DNA from 3 places in the Burkholderia mayonis genome. Region 3 is predicted to be linked to each of the others. Evidence: predicted binding sites of a transcription regulator. Region 3 holds the regulator's gene; each other region holds the start of a gene.
What was found. Region 3 encodes sigma-54, which starts transcription at its own class of promoters, with help from an activator protein. Its sites were predicted from a motif close to TGGCANGNAANCTGCTTT; they were not measured.
Positions count from the first base shown of each region.

Region 1 (9,881 bases), 1.2 Mb from region 3:
TCCTCGTCGGCGACGATCTGCTTGCCGAGCCGCGTGTCGAGCAATCGCATCCCGAACTTGCCCGCGCGGTCGAGCAGCGTCGCGAAACGCGGCTGGCGCTCGGCGGGCGCCGCATCCGCGGCGGGCGGACGCGGCACGCCGGTCGCGGCCGCGGCGCCTGCCGTCGTCCGCGCGGCGGCCGCTTCCAGCGCGGCCGCGCGCTGGTCGAGCGCGTCGGCGAGCGCGCGGCCGGTGCGCTGCGTGAGCACGATCCGCATGATCGCGAGCACGGCGAGCATCAGCACGCCGAGTGCACCGAGTGCGAGCGCAATCGCGCCGAGACGGCTGGAATCCATCGTCGTCACCTCAATCTGGCGAGCCGGTACAGCCAGTAGCCGCCGCCGACTTGCAGGATGAACGCGAGATACACGAGCTGGCGCCCCGTCGGGTCGAGCCACATCGCGCTGAAGTACTTCGGATTCGTCGCGATCACGAAGCTGCCGATTCCGACGGGCAGCGCGCCGAGCACCCAAGCTGACAGCCGCGTCTCCGCCGACATCGCGACGAGCTCGCGCTCCGCCTGCTCGAGGTCGCGCATGAAGACGGCCATCCGGTCGAGCATCACGTCCGCACGGCCGCCGTACTTGACCGACAGCCGCAGCACCGAGCCGACGAGCTCGAATTCCTTGATCCGATAGAGCGCCGCGATATAGACCATCGCGCGATCGATCTCGACGCCCGATCGCAGCATCCGCGACACGTGATCGAGGCAGCCTCGCAGCGGCGCCTCGGTCGTCTGCAGCGTCGCCTGGAACGCGGCGGGCACGCTGTTGCCGAGCGTGACGAGCCGCACGATGCCGTCGAGGAACGACGGCAGTTGCCGGACGATCTGCAGGCGCCGCTTCTGCATCCGCGACACGAGCCAGAACAGGACGAGCGTCGCCCCCGCGACGAGCGTCGCGACGGCGGCGAGCAAGCCGCCGCGCAGCCCCGTCCACAGCGTCGCGACGAGCGTCGCCGCGACGAGCAGGATCAGCGGCGTGCGAATCTCGGGCACGCCCGCGCGGTTCGATACGTTGAGCCACGCGTCGGCCGCGCGCTCGCGCCATCGCGCGAAACCGAAACCGTCGGCAGGCTTCGCGCCCGGCGCGCCGCCCGCCGCGCCCGCGGCGGACGCAGACGCGGCCGCACGCGTCGACTCGCCCGCGAGCGGCGCCTTCGGCTGCGCGCCCGGGCGCGCGCCGGGCTCGAGCCGGCTGTCGATGTAGCGCGCCGCATGCGCGCGCTCCTTGGTCGCCTCGCCGCGCCGCCACAGCGCGAGCGCCGCCGCCGCGCACAAGAGCGCGAGGGCGAGCGCGAAGAGCGCCGCGCTAGACATTGAAGCCCCCGCCGCGGCCGAACGGCTCGCCGCCGCGGCCGCCGCCCGCGAGCATCTGCCTGAAGCGCGCGAGCTTCGGCGAATGCGGATGGATGCCGAGCGATTCCCACGCGTCGATCTCGTCGCCGTCCGCGTTCACGCGCGGCTCGTAGCGATAGAGCTCCTGCGTCGCGATGATGTTGTCCGACAGTCCCGTCACTTCGGTGACCGACAGGATCCGCCGCCGCCCGTTCGACAGCCGCCCGATCTGCACGATGAAGTCGACTGCGTTGGAGATCTGCCGGCGCAGGCTCGATTCGGTGCCCTGGAAGCCTGCGAAGCCGGCGAGCATTTCGAGGCGGTACAGGCATTCGCGCGGCGAGCTCGCATGGATCGTGCCCATCGAGCCGTCGTGGCCGGTATTCATCGCCTGCATCATCTCGAGCACTTCGCCGCCGCGCACTTCGCCGACGATGATCCGGTCCGGCCGCATCCGCAGCGTGTTGCGCAGAAGGTCGCGGATCGACACGACGCCCGTGCCGTCGAAGCCGCCCGGCCGGCTCTCGAGCCGCACGACGTGCGGATGGTTGAGCGACAGCTCGGCCGTATCCTCGATCGTGACGACGCGCTCGGCTTCGGGAATGTGGAACGCGAGCGCGTTCAGAAGCGACGTCTTGCCGGAGCTCGTGCCGCCCGACACGAGGATGTTGCAGCGCGCGGCGACCGCGGCCTCGAGCAGCGTGGCGATCTCGTCGTCGAACGTGCCGTTCGCGAGCAGATCGGCGGGCTTGAGCGGATCCTTGCGGAACTTGCGGATCGACACGACCGGGCCGTCGATCGACAGCGGCTCGATCACGACGTTCACGCGCCCGCCGTCCGGCAGCCGCGCGTCGACCATCGGGTTCGATTCATCGAGACGGCGGCCGATCGGCGCGAGGATGCGCCGCACGATCCGCAGCAGATGTGCGTTGTCGGTGAAGCGCACCGGCAGCTTCGTCAGGATCCCGTGCTTCGACACGTACACGTCGCTGTAGCCGTTGATCAGGATGTCTTCGACGTGCGGATCGGCAAGCAGGTCCTCGATCGGCCCGAAGCCCGCGAGCTCCTTCGTCAGCGCCTCCGCGATCGCCCGCACTTCGTTTTCGTTGAGCGGAATGCGGCGCAGCCGCACGAAGCTGTCGATCTCGAGATCGACGAACTGGTTGATCGCCTGCCGCGACCAGCGTCCGAACTCCGCGCCCAGCTCCTCGATGCGCGTCAGCAGATGCTCGTGCGCAGCGTTCTTGATGTCGTGAAACTGCTGCGTTTGCGAGAACGGCGTCGCCCCGTCGGCAAATTGAATGTCGTGTGCCATCTCTTACGACCGCTTGGAGGTGGGTTGAATGAAGCGCTTGAGCGCGGAAAGACCGCTCGCCGTGCGCGACGCGGCGGCCCCCGTGCCACCCGTCACGCGTTCGACGAGCGGCTCGAGCGCGCGCACGTACGGGTCGCGCTCGGCAACGTCGACGATCAGCTTGCCCTGATTGGCCGCATGCCCGATCGGCACGCGCCGCGACGGCAAGGTCACGGCGAGCGAGAGGCCGAGGCGCTCGGCGATCTGCGCGGGCGACAGGCCGAGCGCCGGATCGTACTGGTTGACGACGAGACGCACGTTGCCCGTGTCGACGCCCGCGTCGCGCAGCGAATCGAGCAGCTCGACCGCCGACACGACGGATGCGACGCCCTGGTCGCACAGGAGCCACGATTCGTCGACCGCGCACGCGGTCTGCGCGACGAAGTCGCGGTTCGAGAAGCCGCCCAGGTCGATGATCTGATAGTCGAAGAACGCGCGCAGACGGTTCAGCAGTCCGACGCAAGACGCGTACGACACGTCGCGCAGCCCGGCGAGATTCGGCGGCAGCGACGTCAGCGCGACGCCGCTCGAATGGCGCGCGAGCGCAGTGTTGACGAAGGTCCGGTCGAAGCGGCGCAGGTTGCGCACCGCCTCGACGAAGTCGAATTCACAGCGCGTGTTCAGGTACAGCGCGCCGTCGCCTGCCGGCAGCCCGAGATCGACGAGCGCCGTCTGCCGTCCCTGCGCGGCCGAGCGCTTCTGCAGCAGCACCGACAGGTTCGCGGCGAGCGTGCTTGCCCCCATCCCGGCGCGCGCGCCGAGAAGCGCGATCAGCTTGCCGTGGCGGCTCGGCTGTTCGCCGACGTGATCGAGGAGCCCGCGCGTGATCCGCAGCGCGTCCTCGGCGGGTGCGGAGAAGTCGACGAAGTCGTGCACGCCCGCGCGCAGCGCAGCGAGCGCGCTCTCCGGCTCCGCGATCGACCCGAGCGCGACGATCGGCAGTCCAGGATGCGACAGGCGCACCGCGGCCGCGGCGGCGCTCGCCGCCTGCGCATGGCCGCCCGAGAAGTCGACGAAGACGAGCACCGGATTGAGCCCGGCGATCCGCTGCGCGAGCGCCGTCGGTTCGAGCGGCGCAGCCTCGACGGCGCCCGCCGAGACGAGCGTCTGCGCGAGCCAGTCCACGTGTTCGCCAAGCGGCGACGCGCAGACGAAGTAGTCGGTGACGGCAGGCTCAGCCAAAGATTGTGCTCTCGCGTTCATGTTGAAGCGTTCCGGTTGCGCGCCGTGTCGCGGCGCTCGCGCTGTCGATGCGGCACGCGCTCATTTCGAGAACCCCGGTCCTGCGTCCGGCGACAGCGCGCCGCCGAGATACGACCGCCATACGGGCCCGTCGCGCTGCTCGGACAGCTCGCCGGGCGTCGCGGGCAGCGACGCGTTCTTCGCGATCGGCGCGACGAGATGCGGCGTCGCGATGATCACGAGTTCCTTGTCGTTCTGCTGATAACTGAGGTGCTTGAAGAACGTGCCGATGACCGGCAGATCGCCGAGGAACGGCACCTTGTCGACGTTCGACGTCGTCTCGCGATCGATCAGGCCGCCGATCACGAAGCTCTCGCCGTCGCCGAGCTCGACCGTCGTGTCCGCGCGGCGCGTCGTGAGCGCGGGCACCGTCACGCCGTTGATCGTGATCGAATGGACGAAGTCGAGCTGACTCGATTCCGGCGCGACCTTGAGCGCGATCCGGCGCGGGCTCAGCACGGTCGGCGTCAGCGTGAGGCCGACGCCGTACGGCTTCCAATCGATCGAGATCGTGCCGAGCGACTGCGGCACCGGCACCGGAATCTCGCCGCCCGCGAGAAAGCTCGCGCTTTGCCCGGACAGCGCGACGAGCGTCGGCTGCGCGAGCACGCGCGCGAGGTTGTTCGCCTCGAGGATCGACAGGTCGGCGAAAAGGCCGCGCGTCGCCGAGCCGACGACGAGATTGAACGCGGACGCGATCGGAATGTTCGCGGACACCGACATCGACGGCGTCCCGCCGCCCGTCACCGACGCAAGGCCGCTCGGCGCGAACGAGCCGAACGTGAAGCCGTTGTTCTGCTTGAAGAAGTTGAGGCCCGCCTGCTTGAGCACCGAGCGGCTGAATTCGACGACGCGCACGTCGACCTGCACGACGTTCTTGCCGCCGACCGTCGACGCGTCGACGACGCCGCCGTCCTTGCCCGCCATCCCCTTGCCGAGCGCGAGCGCGCGCGCATGCGCGTCGAGCGTCGCGGCCGAGCCGGACATGACCGCCGTGCCGCCGTACGCCTTCACGCTCGGCGAGCCGCCGTCGAGCAGCGCACGCGCGGCGCCGCTCACGACGTTGACCGTGTAGACGGCCGGCTCGTCGCGGCCTCGCTCCCACACCATCAGGCTCGTCGAGCCGGCCGCCTTCGCGACGAGCAGCACGCTTCCTCGCCCGCCCTTCGCGACGAGCACGTCGGCGACGCTCGGATCGCCGACCGCGACCCGCTGCACGTTGCGGCCGACGGAAATCTGCCGCTGCGCGCCCGTCGCGAGCTCGATCGCCCCCATCTCCGCCGCCCGCGCGGCGAACGACAGCAACACGCCGAACGCCATCGCCAATGCAATCAGTCTATTTTTCATCGTGTCGGAAACCGGCGCGAGCCGGCTCTCTCCCTGCCGTCACTGTTCGAATCAATTTGTCGATCAATAGGCGACCGTTTCGGCTCGCCCGCCCCGGATCACTTCGATGCTGCCTCCTGCGCGCGGCGCGGCCGCCACCTGCGCGCCCCGCGGTGCGGCCGCACGCGGCGCCGGCGCATGCGCGCCGCCGCTGCCCGACAGCTCGCTCAACACGAGCCCCGCCGCCGCCTGGTTCGACGGCCCCGCGCCGCCTAACGCGCGCACGGCGACCGTCTGCGCAGCGACGTCTTCGTCGCGTGGGCTGCGCAGCGCGAGCACGAGCCGTCCGCTCGCTTCGGCGAGCGTCAGCGCGTCGACCTGCGCGGTCGGCACCGCGAGCACCGCGGTGCGCGCGCCCGCGCCCGTCGGGCCCGGCGTGCCGTCACGATCGGCCGTCGCGTCGCCGAACGACAGCACACGCACCCGCGACAACAGCAGCCGCGCCTGCGATTGCGAGATTTCCGAGCCAGTCGTACCGAAGCTGCCTTCGCGCTTCATATTCACGAACACGTCGACGAAGTTGCCGGGACGCAGCCGGTTGCCGACCGCGTTCGTGTCGTCGACCTTGACCGCGACCGCGCGCTCGCCCGGCGCGATCTGGTCGGCGAGCCCCGACATCAGCTCGCTTTCGAGCACGGGCGCCTGCGCGACAATGTCGCTCGCCGGGATGCGGCCCGTGACGAGCGTCGGATTCGGAAACGCGCCGGCGATCGGCGCAGGCATCTGCTGCACCTTGAGCGCGTCGGCGGGAATCGGCTGCCCCGCCGGCAGCGCACGCGTCGCGACGACGACGGGCACCACCGCCGTCGCGACGGCGGTCGCGGCGCTCGGCGCGGCGGGCGCCGGCTTGCGCCCGAGCAGCCACGCGTAAATGCCGAGCAGGATCGCGATCCCGATCAGCAACCCCGCGATGATCTTGGTCAGATGATTGGCCATGGTTGTTATCAGTGCAGCGGCGAAAGAAGTCGTTGGAGAAAACCGCACCGGCTGGCGGCGCGGCGGCCCGGCCTAGTCGATCACGTTCATATGATGTTCGTCGGGTTGATCTGCACCGTCGCCTGGCTCGTCAGCGTCGTCGGCAGCACCGCGTCGAAGAGCGCGACTGTCGGCACGAGCGGATTGGCCGCATACGGATACGTAACCGTCACCTGGATGCAGTACATCGTCGCGTCGTACGAGCAGGTGAAATTCTGCGAGGTCGAGCACGTCGCGCCCGTCAGCCAGCCCGTCAGATTGCTCGCGGCCGTGCACGCGGCCGCTGCACGCAGGCCGAGCGCCGCCGACTGCGTTTGCGCGACCTGGTAGTTGAGCGCCGCGCGCGCGCCCTCCGTCGCGGCGAGCGTCAGGCTCTGCTGCGCGGCGAAGATCATGCCGTACGTGACGATCCCGTAGAGGACCATGAAGAAGACGGGGAACAGGATCGCGAATTCGATCGCGGTCGCGCCGCGCTGGAAGCGCCGCGGCCGGAACTGTCCGAGCGCGTGCTTCATCGCGTGCCTCCGGTATGAACCAGATAGGCGAGCCATGCCGCGGCGGGCGCGGCGAGAAACGCCGCATAAGGCGCGGAGCGGCGCGCGCCGAGCGCGAACACAGGCGCGCCGTGACGCCCGAGCGTGCCGAACGACGTGCGGCTCAGCAGCATGAGGCCGAGCGAGTGAATGCCCGCTGCGATGCTCGCGACGATCCACAGCCACGGCAGCACCGACAGGCCGCACCAAGCGCCGAGCACCGCGAATACTTTGACGTCGGCAGCACCCATCACGCGCAGTGCGAAAAACGGAAAAAGGGAAACGAGACCGACCACCCCGCCGATCAATGCGCCGGCCAATGTCGTCTCGAACGGATTTTGTCGGCAGACTGTAAAAATGATAACGGCAGCAAGACCAACGAACACCAATTCGTTGGGAATACGGCGATCGCGACAATCAGCAATTGCAACAGCCGCAGTCCAGGCGAAAAAGAACCCAATACTGAATAAATGAACCATTTCAGCCCCAGCCGCCCAGCGACGTGTTGCGGATTGCCGAAGCAATCCGCAATTCGTGGTAACGCGCAATTGGAAGTAAACGTTAAGCCGCCGGCAATTTGCTGGCGATCGTGCTGAACAGGTTGCTCAGGTCGGTACCGAGCGTGCCGACCGTCGTCGCGATGGCCACCGCGATGAGACCCGCGATCAATCCGTATTCGATCGCGGTTACCCCTGCCTCCTCCGTGAGGAAGCGATTCATCAGTTGTTTCATGTTGATCCTCGTGCCTTGAGTCCTCATTGGCCTTGCTTTTCGCTATCGGCCGACCTTGCCCCGCCATTCGACTTTAATGTCGGATCGGGCGGTTTCGTTATAACTCCTTTTTCAAGAGTTTCTAACAATTTGATACAAGTTAACATTCATGTCGGCGGCGTCCTCCTCGTATTCCCTGATGTACCAGGCCGTACAATTAGTGCACGAGCGAATCTTATATCTGAACCTTTTTTTGTTCCACATTTTTGTCAATTTTGATCAGACAACATGACTGCGCGCACGCTTATTTTTATGACTTGTCGGTACTCCTTACACATAAGGACTTACGATAGGTTAGATCTATATACCTAATTCATTGGCAAAAAGATCGATTCAAATATCGATGACCCATCCCGTGCATGGGGCGCACGTTACGCCGCACGCGTAACGCAAAGCGCGTGGCGTTACGTTACGAACGCATAAAAACTCGGCCGCCGCGCGCACCTCCCGCTCCTTTTCAAGCAACGTCCCGCCTCGCTCAAATCCTTTACCGACAAGGGTTTGCGGGAAGTCATTGCACGCACCGAAAAGTTCGTCCAGCGAAATGGCACGCCAGTTGCAGAGCAATCACTCGCAAGTGCAGCACACCAATGATCAGACAACACACCAATGCGAGGACGATATGAACACCCAGACGATTTCCCATGGCACGCTCCGGACGACTTTGATCGCGGCCACCGTGGCAGCCATGCTCTCCCTCTCCGCTTGCGGCGGCTCCGGCTCGATCAGCAAGGGGCTCGACGGCTCGGGCTCCAGTAGCGGCAACGCAATTTCCACGACGGGCGACGGTTCGGGTTCGGGCGGCACGAGCGGCTCGGGTTCGAGCGGCGGCTCGACTTCCGGCGGCGGCTCGACTTCCGGCGGCGGCTCGACTTCCGGCGGCGGCTCGACTTCCGGCGGCGGCTCGACTTCCGGCGGCGGCACGTCGACCTCGTCGAGCGTCAATGCGCTCGGTACGATCGCCGGCAACACGGGCGGCATCATCGGCGGCGTCGGCTCGACCGTGTCGGGTGTCGGTACCGTCGTCGGCAGCCAGACGCTGCCCGGCGCGAACCCGCAGACGACGCAAGCGCTCGGCGGCATCGTCCAGAACCTCGGCGGCGCCGTCAGCGCGCTTGGCACGGGCGTGACGAGCGGCATCGGCCAGCTCGGCTCGTCGACGAACCCGATCGGCACGACCGTCGCAAGCACGGGCGGCGTGGTCAGCCAGCTGGGCGGCGCCGTCACGCAAACGGGCAACCTCGTCACGAGCCTCGGCACGGGCCCGCTCGCGCCGCTGTCGCCCCTCACGTCGCCGCTCGGCGGTGCGGTCAGCACGCTCGGCAACGCAATCACCGCAGGCGGCACGACGCTCACCACCGCACTGTCGACGGGCCCCGTCCAGCAACTGACGCAAACGGTCAGCTCGGCGATCACGCCGATCACGTCGATGGTCACGGGCACGACGCAAACGGTCGGCAACGTGACGGGCCTCGGCGCGCCCGTCAACACGCTGCTCGGCACGATCGGCGGCGGCCTGAACCAGGCCGGCGCGCTGATCACGAAGACGGGCAGCAATCCGGTCACGACGAGCCTCGGCCAGACGGTGTCGGCAACCGGCAACACGATCACGTCGGTCGGCGGCCTGCTGACGGGCGGCACCGGCTCGACGAATCCGCTCGCGCCGATCACAGCCGCGGTCGGCAGCCTGACGGGCACGCTGAGCGGCGTCGGCGGAGCGACCTCGGGCACTCCGCTCGCTCCGCTGACGAACGTCGTGTCGACGGTGACGGGCGCGCTCACGGGCGCAGCAGGCGGCACGTCGACGAGCAATCCGCTCGCCCCCGTCACCGGCCTCGTGTCGACCGTCACGGGCGCGCTCACGGGTGCCACCGGCGGCACGACGTCGAGCAACCCGCTCGCCCCCGTCACCGGCCTCGTGTCGACCGTCACGGGCGCGCTCGCGGGCGCCACCGGCGGCACGACGTCGACGAGCCCGCTCGCCCCGGTCACGAACCTCGTGTCGACCGCGACGGGCGCACTCGGCGGCGCGACGACCGCGCCGACGACGAGCTCGACGACCGCCGCGACGAACCCTGTCGCGAGCCTCACCGCGCCACTGACCGGCACGAGCAGCGGCACGAGCGGGTCGACCAACCTGCTGTCGCCCGTCACGTCGCTCGTCGGCGGCCTGCTCGGCGGCATCAAGAAGTAAACCGGGCCGGCGCCCACCCAGCATCAAAAAAGACAGCGAGGAGCAGCATCA
Region 1 covers NZ_CP013386.1:2,143,829-2,153,709, forward strand. The annotation lists gene WS70_RS10580 (type II secretion system F family protein) at 1-335, opposite strand, end outside; gene WS70_RS10585 (type II secretion system F family protein) at 341-1,357, opposite strand; gene WS70_RS10590 (CpaF family protein) at 1,350-2,690, opposite strand; gene WS70_RS10595 (fimbrial protein) at 2,694-3,932, opposite strand; gene WS70_RS10600 (type II and III secretion system protein family protein) at 3,993-5,318, opposite strand; gene cpaB (Flp pilus assembly protein CpaB) at 5,382-6,293, opposite strand; gene WS70_RS10610 (TadE/TadG family type IV pilus assembly protein) at 6,380-6,847, opposite strand; gene WS70_RS10615 (A24 family peptidase) at 6,844-7,344, opposite strand; gene WS70_RS10620 (Flp family type IVb pilin) at 7,427-7,624, opposite strand; gene WS70_RS10625 (collagen-like triple helix repeat-containing protein) at 8,259-9,830, shown strand; gene WS70_RS10630 (collagen-like triple helix repeat-containing protein) at 9,881-9,881, shown strand, end outside.
Region 1: the regulator sigma-54 is predicted to act here: its motif matches at 8,182-8,199, upstream of WS70_RS10625 (collagen-like triple helix repeat-containing protein).

Region 2 (9,881 bases), on a different replicon from region 3:
CCATCAGCGCCTTCGGCAGGTAGCCGAGCGCCGCGACGCCCGCGAGCGACGTGTAGTAGCGGATCGCGCCGGACAACACGTCGTTCGCAACTGCGATGACGAACGTTGCCGCCCAGAGTCTGTGTATCTTCGAGATACCTTGCATCGGTGCGTAATAGTCGAATGGCGAGTCGAACGGCTGGATCTTTCGGGCCGGCATCGTCGGGTTTCGAACGGTTGCGCGTGCCGTCTTCAATCAGCGAGCGATGCCGCAAAACCGCGGTCTCGGCTCAAGTCGTCTGACTCACTCGGGCCGCACGCCCGTGGACGCGTTCGCGCGGCCGGCCGTCGCTCCGACGGCTGGGTTGGCGGGAGGAGCCGCCGCCCGTGGGCGGCGGCGTCGGACAGGGATCGGCGCGCGAACCATGCATCTGCGTCGAAGGATAGCGTCGCCGTCCGGCGGGGAAAGTACGACAGCCCACACTACGCAGATGGGGCGGAAGGCGGGGAAACGGCGTTGACCCCGGTAAAAATAGGGGAAGACGGTGGGCGGCGGCGCGCGCTTGGCGGAAGGCCGCGCGCGACGATGCTGGCGGTGCGGACCGCGGCCGGGGGGGGCGTTCGCGGGCGGGGAGGCACGCGAACGATGCCGGGGATGCGCCGGCGCGATCATGCGCGGGGGGCCCGATTTTGGGCCCGGACGATGCGTGAATGTAGGGAACCGCTGGTGCGTCTGTTCTTATTTGGATAAGTAATCTCGAAATGCCCGTATTTCGGACGCCAAATCAGCAATGCGGTTGCTGGAAGTCATCGAGCATTTCCATCACGCACGCCGCTCCTGCCCGACCAACCTCGCGAGCTTCGCGAACAACCCGTGCCGATCGATCCACTCGGCATACGCACGATATTCGGGATCGCGCATCAGATGCCGCTCCTCGGTCTTCGCGCGCAGCCAGTACAGCAGATTCACCGCGACGAGCGCCGTCGAATGCATGATCGCGAGGCGCCAGCCGAGCGGCTCGACGAACGGCACCGAGATCATCCAGTACGATAGGTTCTTGGCGAGATAGGCCGGATGTTTCGTGAACCGGTACGGGCCCGACGTGATGATGCCGCGATTCGTCAGGTTCGAGAAACGCAGTCCGAACGAAATCGTCGACAGCGCATAGCAGAGCAGAAGTGCGACGATGACGCCGCCCCACACGAAGCGGACGACGGGCACGGACAGCAGCCAGTTGTCCCAGAACATCGATCCTTCGTAGCGGATGTAGTTGTTTCCGATCAGCGACCAGAACGGCTGATAGCAGATCAGCGCGGCGAGCCAGCCGAGCGTCGTCGGCTCGACGCTGCGCACGTGACTGTCGAGAAGGCGAAACGTGCATAGATAGCCGACTGCGCCGAACATCAGGTCCATCGTGTACGACAGGTCGTACATGAAACGGAACGTCGCGAGCGAGAACGGCGCGCTCGCCGCGCTCGCGAACGACGCGCCGATGCGGTTCGCATCGGTCGACAGATAGACGACCATCAGCGGCAGGAAGAACGCCTTCACGGCCCAGCCGGCGAGCATCTCGCGGATCGGCCGCCAATCGGCCGGGCGCTGTCCGCGGAACAGCCAGCGGCCCCATTCTAGATACGCGTCGTCGACATCGCGCTGGCGCCGGTCCATCCAGCAGAAATAGATCGGCGCGGCGAGCGCGATGTACGGCGCGAGCGTGCCGACGAGCGACCAGAACGGCTGGTAGAACGCGCCGTGGTATTCGGGCAGCAGCCAGTAGACGAGCGCGATGCCCGCATAGACCGACGCGAGCGCGGCGAGCCGCAGCGACACGCGCGCGACGCTGAGCGGCCGCAGCGCGCGGTTCGCGAGGCCGGCGCTCGGACGCAAATGGACGCGCGCGACGAACAGCTCATACGCGCCGATCGTCGCGATGATCGCGGCGCATGCGAGCAGGCTGCGCTCCGTGCCGGTCAGTGCGGCTGAGCCGCGCGACGCCCACAACGTGAAGAGCCCCGCCGCGATGCCGGCGAGGCCGATCGAAAATGGCGTTGCCGAATGCGGCGGCCGTTCTTGGGCGTTCGCGACGCTGTCGAGAGTGGATTGCATGTCATCCCCCCGTGTCATGACATGGACGGCGGGCGGCCGGGCGTTTGGAGTGGTTGGGCCCGGCCGCCGCGCCGTTCAGCTTGCTTGTCTGCTTACTTTCCGGTGACGCCGCCGAGCAGTCCGCCGATCAGGTTGGTCACGGGCGCGAGCAGGTTTGTCGTCGCCGAGCCGCTCGCGGTCGTGCTGCCGGTCAGGCTACCGACGACGCCCGTGACGGGCGAGGTCGTCGTCGAACCGGTGCTCGTCGTGGGCGACGTCGTCGCGACGGTGCCGTTCGCGCTGATGGCGAGCGAGCCGACGAGGTTCGTGACGGGCGACAGCACGAGGTTGAGGCCGGACGTCGCGTTGCCGCCCGTCGAGCCCGACAGGCCGCCGAGCAGGCCGGTGACGGGCGCAAGCGGATTCGGCGTCGTGCCGGGCTGTGTCGCGCCTGCCGCGCCGGTCAGCGAGCCCGCGATGCTCGTGATCGGCGCGAGCGGATTGGACGAGCCGCCGGACAGGACGCCGGTGATCGGTGCAAGCGGATTGGTCGTGCCGCCGGTCAGCAGGCCGCCGACGCTCGTGACCGTGTTGCCAAGCTGGCTGACGACGCCGCCGACTGCCTGGACCACCTGGTTGTTGGTCGAGCCCGACACCTTCGCGCCGGCCGCGTTCAGACCGCTGCCGACGGTGGTCAGCAGATTGTTGACGGGTGCGCCGAGACCGGTGACTGCGCCGACCGTCTGCGTCGTGCCGGAGACGGCGTTCGTGATCGGGTTGATGATCGAACTCACGCCGGTTTCGAGCTGCTGGACGGGCGCGCTGGTGAGCACGTTGTTCAGGCCGGAGCCGACTTGGGTGACGGTGCTGCCGAGCGTGCCGACCGCGCCGCCGAGCGGCGACGTGACGGGCGCGAGCGGCGCGAGGGGGCCGGTGCCGATGCTCGTCACGACGCCGCCGAGCGACGAAACTGCGTTGCCGACATTCGAGACGACGCCGGACGTCGACGTGAGCGTCGGGCCGAGCGGGTTTGGCGACGTGCCGAGTGTGCCGAGGCCGGCGGCGGTGCCGTTGCCGAGCGTCTGGACGCCGTTGCCGAGCGAACTGACTGCGTTGCCGAGATCCGTGGTCGTCGCGCTGTTGACGCCAGGCACCGACGTGCCGGAGATCTGGTTGCCGGTGGCGGAGACGACCGTCCCCGTCGCGGTGATCAGATTGCCGGTTTGCGCGAGGATGTTGCCAAGCGGGGAGGAGGCGGTGCCCGACGTACCCGACGTACCCGACGTACCCGACGTACCCGACGTACCCGACGTACCCGACGTACCCGACGTACCCGACGTACCCGACGTACCCGACGTACCCGACGTACCAGACGTACCAGACGTACCAGACGTACCAGACGTACCAGACGTACCAGACGTACCCGACGTGCCGGAAGTACCCGAGGTACCGGAAGTACCCGACGTGCCGGAAGTACCCGAGGTACCGGAAGTACCCGACGTGCCGGAAGTACCCGAGGTACCGGAAGTACCCGACGTACCGGAAGTACCCGAGGTACCGGAAGTACCCGACGTGCCGGAAGTACCCGACGTGCCGGAAGTACCCGACGTGCCGGAAGTACCCGACGTGCCGGAAGTACCCGAGGTACCGGAAGTACCCGACGTGCCGGAAGTACCCGACGCACCGGACCCGCCCGAACCCGAGGTGCCGGACGTGCCCGACGACCCTGATGTACCCGACGTTCCGGTATTGCCGATGGTGGTCGGTTTCACGCCGCCGGAAGGCAAGGACGGACCGTCGACCGATCCACAGCCGGAAAGGGTGAGCAACGCGGAAACGCCGATTGCGATGGCCGATTTATTGAACAGTTTTTGCATGACAGGCTCCCAGATAATCTCACTGTGACAGCCTTTGAAGCAATTTTCGTACCATTTGGAAATTGGTAGAATTTCCCTTCGTTAATGTATAAAAAATATCAAATCATCGATTAATCGTTCGAAATTGGTGAAGAAATTTGGATTTTCTGCGAGGCTGCGGCGGCGCTGTTCCCGTTGTGCTACGTGACGTTTCGGGCGGCGTAACGGACTACGCTGGGAACACGGAACACGGAACACGGAACACGGAACACGGAACACGGAACACGGAACACGGAACACGGAACACGGGGCACGACGATGGTGGCATCGCGCAGTCGTTGCTTGATTCGCGCGACGTTTGGCGTACGGCGCAGGTTCGAAAGCGTGAGACGTGCTGCGATATCGATCGAGATGGCTCGATTCGAGAAGAGGAGGATGGCTAGGGGGCGGCGCTCACCGACCGAGCGGCATCGATTTGCCCGCCGCCGATAGGGTTGAGCTTGGTTGAGCCGCCTGCGCGGCAAATCAACCGCGATGCGCCCGAGCGCACAACGAATCCGACGGCAAGCCGCAAATTGCGACAAAGAGAACTCGACAAGAATCCACCTCTCCAGCAGAGGTGACAGTCGCATCGACAGCCACGCAGACGCCTGCCTACGATGCCGACATACAACATACGCGTTCCAGCGCGAAATTCGCCGCGCGTTCCAAGCTGGCCGCGCGGCGATCCCCGCTCGTTACTTGACCGAACTCGCGCTTACCTTTGCGAAATCGAGACTGCCGAAGCCGGTGTCATCGTCCCACCCGGAGTTCGCGCTATAGCCGTAACCGTTATAGCCGTTGTTGCCCGACGTGACGTCGTGCACGAGCGACGTGTTGCCCGGCAGGCCCTGGTAGAAGTTCGATGTCGGCAGACCGAGGCTGTTGTTGTTCGCCGATTCGACGCGCGCCCAGCCGCCGACGAAGATCGGCGACGCGAGGCTCGTGCCGCCGATCAACTGATTCGGCTGGCCGTTGACGACGATGTACGCGCCCGTCGATTGCGCGGCGTCGAACGCGACGTCCGGCACGACGCGCTTCGTCACCGAGCTGCCGAGCGCGCCCGTCTGCCAGCTCGGCGCCGCCTCGTAGCCGCTGACGCCGCCGCCCGTCGCCCAGATCCGAACCGCGTTGTCGAGCGGCTGGCCGTTGCTGCCGATGTCCGCGTACGCGAGACCTTCGTTCCAGACGGTCTCGCCCGCCCAGGTCGTCGTTCCGCTCGTCGACAGCGTCGTGCCGCCGACCGCGACGACGTACGGCGAGCTCGCCGGCGACGACACGCTGTACTTCGCCAGATTGATCTTCGTCGTGACTTTGCCGCCGCTGTACGTGCCGATGTAGCCGGGCGCACCGTACGGCGACGTCGACCATTGGTAGACGCCCGCGTCGCCGGACGACACCGAGAAGATCTGGCCTTGCGCGACCGCTTGCTTGAAGACCGCATCGGTCGCGGCGAGCGTGCCGTCCGAGTTCGCGGCCGCTTCGTCTTCGCCGAGCGATACGTTGATGACTTTCGCGACGTTGTCGGTGACGGCCTTGTTGTACGCGGCCGTCAGCGTCGCGTTCGTGAGGCCGCTGTCGTTGCTGTCGCCGTTGACGGCCGCATAGAAGATCAGTTGCTTGACGCCGCCCGATGTGCCGATGATCGTCTGGCTGTCGAGATCCCATTCGCTCGGATCGCCGTCGTTGGCGAGCGTGCCCGAGCTGCCCGCGACGACCGCCGTGTTGACGGTCGGCAGACCTGCGTTCTGCGTGAACGTTTTCAGGTCGGCGATCGTCTGCGTCATGTCGCCCCACGTGATGATCCCGACTGTCGTATTGGTCGCGGCCGGTAGGCCGCTTGCGTCGTAGATCTGCGCGAAGTCGGTCGTCTGGTGGCCGACCTGCGAGCCGCTCGTCGCGTTCTTCGTGATCGTGCCGGGCTGGATGCGCGCGTCCGTCGGCGTGGCGCGATGGAGCAGCCGATGCGGAACGGCCGCATTCTGCAGCCCGAGCACCGAATCGACGAACGGGCTCATCGACGCGGGAATCAGCGCCGCCGCGTCGTTCGCGTAGACCGCCTTGCCGCGGTAGTTGAAGCGCTTGAGCGTCGTATGGAAGCCGCGCTCCGCATTCGATGCGTTGCCTTCCGCGAAGATCAGCTTGTTGTTCGCCGACACCGTGACGTTGCTGAAGCCGTTCGCCTTCAGGTGCGCGACGACGGCCTGCACTTGGCCGTCGGTCGGCGCGAAGCGCGCCTTGAATTGTTCGGGCGTCAGGTACTTGTGATAGTTCGCGCTGCCGGGCTGGTTCACTTCATGAAGGAACGCGTCGAGCTGCGCTTCGTTGCGGCTCTTCAGGACAACGGTCACGCGCAGCGGCTGGCTCAGCTCGAGCGGCGTGACGGTCGTGTCGGCGAGCTCGGGTGTGCCGATCGTATTGAGCGCGTAGCTCGGCGCCGTCTTGGCCAGCGTCTGCGACGCGGCGGCGGCTGGCGCGCGCGTGAGCAGGAAGGCGTCGGTGCGGGTCGGCGCCCAATCGGATGCGGCTTGCGCGGAAAGCGGGGACAACGTGGCGGCGATCGCTAGCGGTAGCAGCGACAGCGCGAAGCGTTTCGAGAATAGCCGGTTGACATGCTGAGTTCTCTGCATTTTGGGAGTCCCAAGAAAATGATGAAGAACGGATGCGCAGCCTTGGTCCGGCGGGTAGGGACGCGCGGCGCGCAGCCGATGCACGGCGATGCGGCGAAGCTGCGATTCATGGCGACATGGCTCTCTCCCTTCGACGGATTGCGTGGCGGAACGGCGCCGTTTGGTTCGGCGTTCGTGTCGGCGCGCGGCCGGTTTCGCGTGCCGAACGAACGGGCGTCCGACTCGATGGGCAGCTCGTTCAATGCTTAGGAATCCAATTCATATGGCGCGCGAAAGAACCGCTTCCGCCGTACCACGATCCATTCCGCGATTCGCATGGCGACGCGGCGGGCCGGCGTGGCCTGTCGCGCGGCCGCTGCGCCGCGTCTTCCTGCGATTTCAGAGAACAGAATCCCGTCGCGCAGCCGCGGCGAAGCGGCGCGCGAGACGGAACGCACACTCAATAGACCGGCCTGAACCGGGCGAGCCGGTCGGGCTGTGAAGCAAGTCGTGCTGCCGGGGCGTCGGCGGCGCGCGGCGCCCTTTCGTCGCGCACATCATTCGTCGTATGCCGCTTTCGTCGGCCGCGCCGGCCGGATGCTCGACACCCGACATTCCGGCATCCGCGTCGCATCGCACTGAACCCAATCTCGAAAATCCGCGTTTAATCGAATGATTTTCGATATTTCTGATTCGCGATGAATGAAGCTGGATTGCTGGTTAATCAGGAATTAATCGATGGTCCGGAAACGTGCTGCGGTTTCTTCGTGGATTGAAAGCCGCCCCTCGAAAATAACGTAATTGAATTGGAAGAATTTGGTCAAGCTAATGTTTGGGTAGTACTTGTGCCATGTGCCAGCAGCGGCATTTGTCTATGAAAAGATAGCAAGGAAAAAATCGAAGCGTCAAACTTTTTTTGATTTGATCTAAAAAATTTAGAAGCGGAATTCGTTTGAACCGAATTCGATTAAAGCTGCTTGTAAGTTGGCTGGCGGAAAGCGTTTGATACGCCGCGGAGGCCGCGAATTTGTATTACGAATTTGCGGGCGGCGATTTGCGGGACATGAATTGGTCGACGAGCAGCAGCGCGTTCCGGCATGCGTCGAGATCGAATGTGTGGATCGTGCTCGACGTTGCGTCGAGCCCCAACTGCGCCGCGAGCCAGCGTATGCCCTTCGCGCGCGCTTCGAACGCGTTGCAGCCGTCGCGCCGCATCTTCGCGGCGACGAGCGGTTCGAGCGCCGCATGCAGCTCAGATTTCGCATGCCTGAGCTCGGCGTTCGCGAGCCGGCCGAGCGGCACGTGGCGCCGGCTGCGCGGAAAGACGCCGATCCACGCGTCGCACGGCGGGCAGATCCACAGTTCGCCGTGATCTTCGCGGTACGGATACGCTTCGTCGCCGAAACGCGCGAGCGTCGCTTTCGCGCCGCAGTAGTCGCAGACAGGTTGAGGGAGGGCGGGAACGGGGCGGCCAACGCGCATGATTCAGGGCAAAAGGTTCGAGCGTGGATAAAGCGATAGCGTATACGAATGACCGGGCCGCGCGGCCTGGGTTCCTTCCGCGCGCGTTCGCGAGCAGGAAAGCGGCGCGGCGGCGCGCGTGCGCCGGGACCGCGTCGCCGGATCCGAAGCGTGGGCGCTCGCTACGCGTGCTGCGCGTCGCAGACACGGTTGCGGCCAGTCGATTTCGCCTGGTACAGCGCGGCGTCGGCCATCTTGACGAGCGCCGTGTCGGAATGCGCGGCGTTAGCGTGCGACGTCACGAGTCCGATGCTGACGGTCACGCGCCGGTACGGGCTCTTCTCGTGCTCGATGTCGAGATCGTAGACGGCGCGGCGGAGGTGTTCGGCGATCGCGGATGCGCTCTTCGCATCGGTGTCCGGCAGTGTGATCACGAACTCCTCGCCGCCGTAGCGCGAAACGTCGTCGGCCGCGCGGCGCACGTTCAGCGCAAGGCAGAGGGCGACTTCTCGCAGCACTTCGTCGCCCGCCTGATGGCCGTAGCAGTCGTTGTAATTCTTGAACTGATCGATGTCGACGAACAGCAGCGACAGTGGCCGGCTGGAGCGCAGCGTGCGCGCCCATTCGCGGCGCAGGTTCTCGTCGAACGCACGGCGGTTGCCGAGGCCCGTCAGCGCATCGGTGCGCGCGAGGCGCTGCAGGCGCAGTTCCGCGTGCCGCCGCCAGCGCAGTTCGCGAGACAGCAGCGCGGTACCGGTGACGATCACGACGCCGAACACGAGCATCAGCACGCCGAGCCGCTGCGCGCGGATGTGCCATTGGGCGAAGACGTGACGCTCGGCGGGCGACACGTCGACCACGATCGGCAGACCGGGCAGCCGCTTGTACACGTAGAGGCGGCGCACGCCGTCGATCGACGCGATGCCGGTGAACGCGCCTTCGTCGTGCGCCGTCGCGTTCGCGTAGAGCTCCGAATTGGCGATGCTGCGCCCGACCATCTTCGTGTCGAACGGCAGCCGCGAGATCAACAACCCGTTGGTCTCGAAAATTGCTGCGGTGCCGCCGGGGCCGACCGACAGGCCGTCGAGCAGCGCACGAAAGTAGTCGATGCTGAGCGTGCCGGCGACGATGCCGCCGAACGAGCCGTCGGGCCGCGTGATGCGCCGGCTCAGCGCGACCGTCAGCGCGCCGTGCCGCAAGCGCGCCGCGTACGGCTCGCTGATGTAGAGGCCGCCCGCCGGGTGGTCGCGCTGATAGATGAAGTAGTCGCGATACGCGAAGTTCGCGACGGGCGGCGGCTTCGGGAAATGCGAATCGAGCACGATGTCGCCGCGCGCGTTCATCACGTAGATCGTGCCGAGATACTTGCCGGTCGCCGCGCGGTCGAACAGCACCTTGCTGCGTATCGCGGGGTCGAGGGCCATGATGCGCGGATCGTTGACGCCGTCGACGACCGCCTGAAGCGACAGGTCGTAGAGCTCGACGTTGCGCGCGATGTCGCGTTCGAGCAACAGCACGAGGTTGTTCGCGTTTTCGGTCGCACGCTGGTAGGCATCCTTGCGCGACTCGTACAGCACGCGTGCGCAAAACAGCCAGATCAGCGTGAGCAGCAGCGCGCCGCAAACGATTATGCCCGTCGGCGACATCAGGCTCTGCATCCAGGGCTGCAGGTAACGAATGGTGAAGGAGGTCGAACGCTTGCGCATGACGTCGGGGGCTGTCGGGCGGCGGATCGGCGGCGTCCCGCTTCCGGGCGCCGTCCGATCGGACCGTCGTTTCGTTCGTCGCGTAGCGCAGGCTGCAGGCTCACGCGGGTGCGACGGTTATTCGGGTTATCGTGCAATGCGGCAT
Region 2 covers NZ_CP013387.1:2,397,959-2,407,839, reverse strand. The annotation lists gene WS70_RS29710 (hypothetical protein) at 1-199, opposite strand, end outside; gene WS70_RS29700 (methyltransferase family protein) at 803-2,086, opposite strand; gene WS70_RS29695 (collagen-like triple helix repeat-containing protein) at 2,179-3,942, opposite strand; gene WS70_RS29690 (S53 family peptidase) at 4,659-6,590, opposite strand; gene WS70_RS29685 (hypothetical protein) at 6,573-6,839, shown strand; gene WS70_RS29680 (zinc-finger-containing protein) at 7,602-8,051, opposite strand; gene WS70_RS29675 (GGDEF domain-containing protein) at 8,213-9,676, opposite strand.
Region 2: the regulator sigma-54 is predicted to act here: its motif matches at 3,979-3,996, upstream of WS70_RS29695 (collagen-like triple helix repeat-containing protein).

Region 3 (9,881 bases):
CGGGTCCTGCATCGCGAGGCGCTGGCGGTCCATGAAGTCGCGCAGCGTGTCGATGCCGCGCAGTTGCAGGATCGTGTTGCGCACCGCCGCCTCGACGAGCACCGCAAGGTTGCGGCCCGCCGCGACCTGGATCGTGACCTTGCTGATCGGCAGACCCAGCACGTCGACCGTCTGGCTTTCGAGCGGCAGCCGCTGGAATTCGCCGTCCGGCCGCCGCACGAGCTGGACGATCAGCTTCAGCTTCATCTTCCGGCGGACCGCGGTCTCGCCGAAGATCGTCTTGATGTCGAGAAGGCCGAGGCCGCGCACTTCGAGCAGGTTCTGCAGGAGCGGCGGGCAGCGCCCTTCGACGAAATCGGGGCCAAGTCTGACGAAATCGACAGCGTCGTCGGCGACGAGCCCGTGGCCGCGGCTGATCAGCTCGAGGCCGAGCTCGCTCTTGCCGAGGCCCGAATCGCCCGTCAGCAGCACGCCCATTCCGAGAATGTCGAGGAACACGCCGTGCAACGTCGCGCGCGGCGCGAGGATCCGCGACATGTAGAGGCGCAGGCTGTCGATCACCGCGGCGGCCGACATCGGCGTCGTGAAGAGCGGCGTCGACGAGCGCGTGCAGCGCAGGACGAGCTCGGGCGGCGCGGCGGCGCCGCCTGCGACCACCAGGAACGGCGGCTCGAGTGCGATCAGCTCGGCCATGTGGCGCGAGCGATCTTCGTCGGTTTGGCGCTGGTAGTAGTCGATCTCGGCTTCGCCGAGCACCTGGATCCGGTTCGGGTGGATCAGGTTCAAGTGGCCGACGAGGTCGGCGCTCGACGTCGCATTCGCGACCGTGTCGGCGGAAAACCCGCGTTCCCAGCCTTCATGCCCCGTCAGCCAGCTGAGCTTCAGCATGGCCGCGTTGTCGTCGAAGATGCTCTGGGCGTTGATGCTGGACGTATCCATGAGTCCGTTACTCCAAGGAGCCGGCGCCCGGACGCTGCAACGAAGGTTGCGGCTCCGGCCCGGCGGCGGGCGGCTCGGCTCGGCGGCGCGGGCCGCGACGCAATGGGGAACGAACCGCCCCGATCAGCTTAAGGTTGCCACTGAGTCAGGAGTCCATGCAACTCGTCGCGGTCCGTTTCGGTGTGCAGACGCTCGCGGGTGTCGCGATCGGACAGCAGTTGGGCGATTTCGGAGAGGATTTCGAGGTGCTGCTGCGTCGCCTGTTCCGGCACGAGCAGGAAGATCAGCAGCGAGACGGGCTGGCCGTCCGGCGCCTCGAACGGGATCGGCTCGGCGAGCCGCACGAACGCGGCGAGCGGGTGCTTGAGCCCCTTGATCCGGCCGTGCGGAATGGCGACCCCTTCGCCGAGACCCGTCGAGCCGAGACGCTCGCGCGCGAACAGATTATCGGTGACGGTGCTGCGGGCGATGCCGTTCTGATTCTCGAAGATCAGGCCGGCTTGTTCGAAGACGCGTTTCTTGCTGGTGACGGAGAGGTCGATGACGACATTCTCCAGAGGCAGGATTTTGGCTAGGCGATTCATGTTGGCAGGCATAGGGGCGGCCTGGGATCTCCTCGCGGCGGACTGATTTTCCATGTCGGTCAAAAAGGACGGCGTTAGGCGAAGGAGACCTGTGAAGCGCGGCGAGCCGGCTCATCGCCCCCGATAATAACCGAGACATTATAGAGCACTGCAGACGGCGCCGCGCGCTGTGCGAAACGTCGAGAAACGCTTCTATTGTGCAGTGTTCGCGCGTCGCGCCACAGCGGTTTGCACAATAAAAAACCGCCCGTCGAAGCGGGCGGTTCGGCCAGCGCTGCCGCGCCACGGCTCATTGCGGCGGAAGTTCGATTTGCTCGGCCACCTGATGGTGCTTGATCGGCTCGTGCGCGTGCGTTTGTAGACGCTCCATGTGCTTGACGACTTGCCGGTCGAGCTTGTCGATCAGCAGATCGATCGCGGCGTACATATCGCCGTTCGCGCTTTCGACGAAGATATCCTTGCCCTTCAGATGCAGCGTGATTTCCGCCTTTTGCCGCTTGTCCTTCTCCTTGTGATTGTCGACCGTGAGGATCACAGCGCCATCGATGACCTGATCGCTATGCCGTAGCACCCTGTCGAGCTTGGTGATCACGTATTCGCGGATAGCAGGTGTGACTTCGAGATGGTGTCCACTGATCTTCAGGTTCATAGTGCTTCTCCAAGCTAATGACCACCTTCCGCATAGAGGCGGCAGCGCCTGCCGATTTCGTTTGCCGACGCTCGCCGCAGCGAGCGGATCGGTCGGCCGACTTTGCCGTCGACGATGCGGCGGCCGGAAAACGCCCACCGCGTGGCGACGGGCTACAGAGACTTGCGCAGATTTACCGCCGGGATCTTGAGGGCTTCGCGATATTTGGCAACCGTGCGGCGCGCGACCACGAACCCTTGTTCCGCTAGCAGTTCGGCTATGCGACTATCCGAAAGAGGGGATTTGGGGTCTTCGGCTCCTATCAGTTGTTTGATGAGGGCGCGGATTGCCGTCGACGACGCGGCACCTCCGGTGTCTGTCGAAACGTGCGATCCGAAGAAGTACTTAAATTCAAGTGTGCCGAACGGGGTCAGCATGTACTTGCCGGTTGTCACACGGGAGACAGTCGACTCGTGTAGGCCCAGCGTATCAGCTATTTCCCGCAAAACCAAGGGGCGCATCGCAATTTCGCCGTGCGCGAAAAAATTCTTCTGACGTTCGACAATCGCTTGCGCGACGCGCAGGATCGTCTCGAATCGCTGCTGAATATTCTTGATCAGCCAGCGCGCTTCCTGCAGTTGCTGCTTGAGCGAACCCGCGCTCGGATCGCCCCGGCTATTGCGCAGGATGTTCGCGTACAGATGGTTGATCCGCAGCCGCGGGACGACTTCCGGGTTGAGTTCCGCCTGCCAGTTCTGACCCGTCTTCTTCACGATGATGTCGGGCACCACGTAATCCGCTTCGGCTTTGCCGTACGCCGCGCCGGGGAACGGCTCGAGCGAGCGGATGAGCGCGTGCGCATCGCGCAGCTCGTCGTCGGATGCCTTCAGTTGCTTGCGCAGGCGCGTGAAATCGCGCGCGGCGAGCAGCTCGAGATGCTGTGACACGATGTCGAGTGCGAGCGCGCGCGTCGGGGACGGATCCAGCCGCAGCAATTGCAACTTCAGGCACTCGGACGGGGAGCGCGCGCCGACGCCTGCCGGATCGAAGCTGTGCAGCAGCGCGAGCGCCGCGTTCAGCTCGTCGAGGTCGACCTCGAGCTCCGGCGGCAGATCGGCGAGGACTTCTTCGAGCGACGCGGTCAGATAGCCGTCGTCGTCGAGCGATTCGATCAGGAACATCACGAGCGCGCGATCGCGCGGGCTCGCTTGCGTGACGCGCAGTTGCGCGGCGAGATGGTCGCGCAGCGACGTCGCCGTTTCGTGGATCTGCATCGGCGGCAGATCGTCGTCGTCCGAGGCGGAGGGCGAGCGGCCGAAGTCGTCGAGGTTCCACTGGCTCGCATCGCCGCTGTCGGCCGAATAGCTGTCGTATTCGTCGACGCCCGCAGGCTCGTCGCGCTCGGTGCGCTCATTCGTCGCACTCGTGCCGTTCGATGCGCCCTGCATTGGCTCGGGCGCCGACGATGCGGGCGTCTGCGCGATCACCGAGCCATCGGCCGCAACGCGCAGCGGGCTCGCGATCCAGTCGTCTTCGTTTTCGAGAAGCGGATTCTGCGCGACCGCCATCGCGACTTCCTGCTGCAGTTCGAGCGTCGACAACTGCAGCAGCCGGATCGACTGCTGAAGCTGGGGGGTGAGCGCGAGATGCTGCGACAGGCGGAGTTGGAGGCTGGCTTTCATGGCAAAAAGGGAGTCGTACCGGAAGTTTGCCACGAGGGCGGCGCGTTGAGGCATCCGGAATGACGCTTGGCGCGCGAATGCGCACGAGCGGCGCGAGCCGGGCGTGCGGAGCGAGGGCGCGGGTCGCGCCGGGGAAAGGGCGGCGGCGGGATCGTGTCCCGCGCCGCTTACATGCGGAAGTGCTCGCCGAGGTAGACGCGCCGTACGCTTTCGTTTTCGATGATGTCCTTCGGGGCGCCGGACGCGAGGACCGATCCGTCGCTGATGATGTATGCGTGATCGCAGATGCCGAGCGTCTCGCGCACGTTGTGATCGGTGATCAGCACGCCGATGTTGCGTTGCTTGAGGAACTTCACGATCTTCTGGATCTCGAGCACCGCGATCGGGTCGACGCCCGCGAACGGCTCGTCGAGCAGGATGAAGCTCGGGTTGCTCGCGAGCGCGCGCGCGATCTCGACGCGGCGGCGCTCGCCGCCCGACAGCGACAGCGCCGGATTCTCGCGCAGATGCGCGATCTGCAGCTCTTCGAGCAGTGCTTCCGCGCGCGCGCCGATCTCGTCCTTCGACAGCCGCTTGCCGTTGTCGTCGTGCTGCAGCTCAAGCACCGCGCGGATGTTCTCCTCGACGGTCAGCTTGCGGAACACCGACGCTTCCTGCGGCAGATACGACAGGCCGAGCGACGCGCGCTTGTGGATCGGCATCAGGCTGATCGGGCTGCCGTTCAGCGAGATGTCGCCCGCGTCGAGCGGCACGAGGCCGACGATCATGTAGAACGACGTCGTCTTGCCGGCGCCGTTCGGGCCGAGCAGGCCGACGACCTCGCCGCTCTTCACGTCGAGCGACACGTCCTTGACGACGGTGCGCGTGCCGTAGCGCTTCTTCAGGTTGCGCACGACGAGCGAGCTCGACGTGCCGGCCGGCTGGCGATTGGGGAGCGCGTTCACGGGTTCGGTGTCCCCTGGATGTTGTTCGACGGCGCGAGTTGAGCCGGACTGCCGGACAGCGGCGCGGGGCCGCTGTTCTTCGGCGTCAGCATCGCGCGCACGCGGCCGCCCGGATTGCCCGGCCCGGCGACGTCCTTGCCGCCGCGCGCGGTGTAGAAGTCGCGCTGGCCGTCATACGTGATCACGCTGCCGTGGACCGTGTCGGCGACGGTGGACAGACCCTGCAGGCGGCGCACGGTCGCGTTCGTCGTCAGCGTGGTCAGATCCTGCTTGCCGTCGTAGTCGATCCGCTCGGCGTCGCCGTCGACGTATTCGTCGAGGCCTTCGCGCTTCTGGCGGAACGACGCGTGCTTCTTGCCGCTCGCCGTCGCGGTCGCGTACTGGTAGCCCTGCGGATCCTGGCGCACCTCGACGCGGTCGCCCTTGATCAGGATCGTGCCCTTCGTGATGACGACGTTGCCCGTCGCGACCGTGACCTGCTTCAGGTCGTCATAGGTCAGGTTGTCCGCTTCGACGTTGATCGGCTTGTCGCGGTCGGCCTTTTCGGCATGGGCCGCGGGCGCGACGCCCGCGAGCGGCATCGCGACGAGCGCCGCCGCGAGTGCGGCGCGGACGACGCGGCGTGCACCGCTCTGAAATAAACAAGGGAACGATTCGTTCATGCAGTCCCGCGTGGTGAGTTACTTGGGTTGGCCTGGAGCGCCGCCGGACGCGTCGGAAGCGGCGATCGTGCCGCGCACGTTGCCGTAGAGTTCGATGACTCGGGTGACGTTGTTGTACTTCATCCCGGCGGCGGCGTTCGCGATCGACAGGCCGCGCTGAAGTTTAACCGGCTTTTCGGTCTCGATCACATCGTCGTTGACCAACACCCGGAAATGCTCGGAGTCCGCCTGCATCTGCGGGTCGGTGCCGCCCGCCGCGCGCAGGATCCGCGCTTCGTCATACAAATCGACGATCGACACGTCGCCGTTGACCGTGCCGCGCTTCGCGGTTGCGGTCACGGTCGGCTTGCCGGGCTGGAACGCGCGTAGCGCAGGCTGCGTCAGGTCGCTCGTCTCGTCGTCTTCGTAATGGACGAGGCCCGCGGCCGTCAGCCGGTACTGGGTGGAGCCCGTCTGGTCGAGCTCGGTGACGGAAAAGTTATCCGCGAAATAGTCGGGCGCGTGCGACTTCGGACGCACGACGCTCTCACCGGGCGGCGGCAGCGTTGCCTGCAGCAGCCAGTACGTGCCGCCCGCGAGCGCCGCCATCGCGACGAGCGGGATCATCGATGTCAGCCGGAATTTGCCGTCCATTCGGTCAGGCTCCGCAGGCGGCTGCAAGCAGCGCGTCGTAGCGGTGCTGCGCGCGCAGCACCGCGTCGCACACTTCGCGCACCGCGCCATGACCGCCACGGGCCTCGGCGACCCAGTGCGCGCGCGCGATCACGTCCGGATGCGCGTTCGCCGGCGCGGCGGCGAAGCCACAGCGCAGCATCACCGCGAGGTCCGGCCAGTCGTCGCCCATGTAGCCGCACTGCCCGGCTTCGAGGCCGAGCGTGCGCAGCAGTTCGCCGAACACGGCCAGCTTGTTCTCGACGCCCTGATGCAGATGCGCGATCCGCATTTCCTTCGCGCGCGCGGCGACCGCGTCCGAGCGGCGGCCGGTGACGATCGCGGTCGCGATTCCCGCTTCGCCGAGGAGCTTCACGCCGTGGCCGTCGAGCGTGTTGAACGACTTCATCGTGTCGCCCGTCGCGGTGAAATGGAGGCCGCCGTCGGTCAGCACGCCGTCGACGTCGAAAATCATCAGCTTCACGCGGCTCGCGCGTTCGGCCGCCGTGACAGGGGACGCGGACATCAAATCACCTTCTTCGAGAACAGATCGTGCATGTTGAGCGCGCCGATCAGCGCGCCCTTGTCGTCGACGACGAGCATCTGGTTGATCCGGTGGCGTTCCATCAGTTCCACCGCTTCGACGGCGAGATGGTCCGGCGCGATCGTGCGCGGGTTGCGCGTCATCACGTCGACGATCGGCAGACGGCGGAAATCGCCGTCGCGCTCGAGCACGCGCCGCAGGTCGCCGTCGGTGAAAATGCCGGCCACGCGGCCCGCTTCGTCGACGACGGCCGTCATTCCCATCCGCTTCGCGGTGATCTGGAAGAGGGCGTCGGACAGCGTCGCGTCGAGCGGGACGGCGGGCACCTCGTCGCCCATGCGCATCACGTCGCGTACGTACGTGAGGAGGCGCCGGCCGAGCGCGCCGCCCGGATGCGAGCGCGCGAAATCCTCCGAGCCGAAGCCGCGCGCGTCGAGCACCGCGACGGCGAGCGCGTCGCCGAGCGCAAGCGCGGCCGTCGTGCTCGCCGTCGGCGCGAGGTTCAGCGGGCATGCTTCCTTCGCGACGCCCGCGTTCAGATGGACGTCGGACAGCGTCGCGAGGCTCGATGCCGGGCGGCCCGTCATCGCGATCAGCTTCGCGCCGAGCCGCTTGATGAGCGGCAGGATCGCGACGAGTTCCTCCGATTCGCCTGAGTGCGAGATCGCGACGAACACGTCGTCCTTCGTGACCATGCCGAGATCGCCGTGGCTTGCCTCGGCGGGGTGGACGAAGAACGCGGGAGTGCCGGTGCTGGCGAGCGTCGCGGCGATCTTGCGGGCGATGTGCCCCGATTTGCCGATCCCGGATACGACGACGCGGCCGCTGCAATTCAGAAGCAGCCCGACCGCGGCGACGAACTCGCCGTCGAGCTGATCGGCGAGCGCGCGCACGGCGTTCGCCTCGATGTCGAGCACGTCGCGGGCGAGCGCGAGCGCCCGATCATCATTGATTTTCGCTATCATGCGCGGAGTATAGCAAAGGCGTTTGTTCGCCGCGCCGGGCCCCTTGCGCCCACCTTCCCGAGTATTCTCCCGGCCCAACCCGGCGTCCGTCATGCGGCGCCGACGACGAACGAGGACGCTTCGCCCGTGATTTCCCCGCTCGAAATGACGCTTCTGCTGCTGCTTGCCTCGGTGGCGGGCGTCGTCGTGTTCCGTTCGCTGAACCTGCCGCCGATGCTCGGCTATCTGACGGTCGGCATCGTCGTCGGCCCGCACGCGCTTGGCTTCGCGGCCGACCTCGAACGGGCCGAGCATCTCGCCGAGTTCGGCGTCGTATTCCTGATGTTCTCGATCGGCCTCGAGTTCTCGCTGTCGAAGCTGCGCGCGATGCGCCGGCTCGTGTTCGGGCTCGGGCTCGCGCAGGTGCTTGGCACGATCGCGATCGCGCTGCTGCTGGGCGCGCTCTTCGAGCGCTGGATGCACATCACGTGGGAAGGCAGCGTCGCGCTCGGCGGCGCGCTCGCGATGTCGTCGACGGCGATCGTCTCGAAGATGCTCGCCGAGCGGCTCGAGATCGAAACCGAGCACGGCCGCAACATCTTCGGCGTGCTGCTGTTCCAGGATCTCGCCGTCGTGCCGCTCCTCATCGTGATCGCCGCGTTCGGCGGCGAGTCGTCGAAGGATCTCGTGATGTCGCTCGGGTTCGCGGCGGTGAAGATCGTCGTCGCGCTCGCGCTGCTCCTGATCGTCGGCCAGCGCTTCATGACGCGGTGGCTGAACGTCGTCGCGCGGCGGCGCTCGCAGGAGCTGTTCGTGCTGAACCTCCTGCTCGTCACGCTCGGCGCCGCGTTCATCACCGATCGCTTCGGCCTGTCGCTCGCGCTCGGCGCGTTCATCGCCGGGATGCTGATCTCCGAGACGCCGTACCGGCATCAGGTCGAGGAGGACATCAAGCCGTTTCGCGACGTGCTGCTCGGCCTCTTCTTCGTGACGACCGGGATGCTGCTCGATCCGAGCGTGATCTGGCGGCATCCGTTCCTCGTGTTCGGCTTCTTCGCCGGCCAGGTGCTGCTGAAGAGCGTGATGATCACGGGGCTCGCGCGCGCGTTCGGCGCGACGCCTGGCGTCGCGATGCGCACGGGCCTCGGGCTCGCGCAGGCGGGCGAATTCGGCTTCGTGCTGCTGAACCTGATCCTCGACCGGCATCTCGTCGACGCGACGCTCTTGCAGTCGATCCTCGCGTCGATGCTGCTGTCGATGCTCGCCGCGCCGTTCCTGATCCAGAACGCCGACCGGATCGCGATGCGGCTGTCGTCGGCCGAATGGATGCAGCAGTCGCTGCAGATGACGCGGATCGCGACGCAGAGCATCAAGCAGAAGGGCCACGTGATCATCTGCGGCTACGGCCGCGCCGGGCAGAACCTCGCGCGGATGCTCGAACAGGAAGGAATCTCGTACGTCGCGCTCGACCTCGATCCGGACCGTGTGACGGCGGCCGCGGCGGCGGGCGAATCGGTCGTGTTCGGCGACGCCGCGCGCCGCGAGTCGCTGCTCGCGGCGGGCATCCACCGCGCGGCGGCCGTCGCGATCACCTACGCGAACACGCCGTCCGCGCTGCGCGTGCTGCACAACGTGCACGAGCTCGAGCCGACGCTGCCCGCGATCGTGCGCACCGTCGACGACGCCGACCTCGAGAAGCTGCTCGCCGCGGGCGCGACCGAGGTGATTCCGGAGATCGTCGAGGGGAGCCTGATGCTCGCGTCGCACACGCTCGTGCTGATGGGCGTGCCGATGCGGCGCGTCGTGCGGCGCGTCGAGGAGATGCGCGACGCGCGCTACAGCCTGCTGCGCGGCTATTTCCGCGGCGCCGACGACGCGGACGACGACGATCACGAGCAGGTGCGGCTACAATCGGTGCCCGTCGACGCGCGAGCGGACGCGGTCGGCCGCTCGCTCGCCGAGCTGGGGCTGTTCGCGCTCGGCCTCGAGGTGACGGCGATCCGCCGCCACGGGATTCGCGGCGTCGAGCCCGACCCCGAGACGAAGCTGCGCGCGAGCGACATCGTCGTGCTGCGCGGGCTGCCGGAAGCGCTCGCGGAGGCCGAGGAGCGGCTGTCGCGGCACCGGCGCGACGGCGGATCGACCGTGGCGGCGTGATATCGTGCGGCCGCTGATTTTTTTGGGTTGTCGAGCGATCGACGAACAGCGCGTGATTCGGCGCCGTTTTTTTCGGAGATTTTCATGATGTCCACGTCGTCGGACGCGCAGCTCGATCCCGTCGAGTTCATTCACAGCCGCATCCG
Region 3 covers NZ_CP013386.1:3,353,035-3,362,915, reverse strand. The annotation lists gene hprK (HPr(Ser) kinase/phosphatase) at 1-939, opposite strand, end outside; gene ptsN (PTS IIA-like nitrogen regulatory protein PtsN) at 1,068-1,577, opposite strand; gene hpf (ribosome hibernation-promoting factor, HPF/YfiA family) at 1,813-2,172, opposite strand; gene WS70_RS16140 (RNA polymerase factor sigma-54) at 2,325-3,833, opposite strand; gene lptB (LPS export ABC transporter ATP-binding protein) at 4,001-4,777, opposite strand; gene lptA (lipopolysaccharide transport periplasmic protein LptA) at 4,774-5,439, opposite strand; gene lptC (LPS export ABC transporter periplasmic protein LptC) at 5,458-6,072, opposite strand; gene WS70_RS16120 (KdsC family phosphatase) at 6,077-6,616, opposite strand; gene kdsD (arabinose 5-phosphate isomerase KdsD) at 6,616-7,599, opposite strand; gene WS70_RS16110 (monovalent cation:proton antiporter family protein) at 7,726-9,735, shown strand; gene WS70_RS16105 (adenine phosphoribosyltransferase) at 9,820-9,881, shown strand, end outside.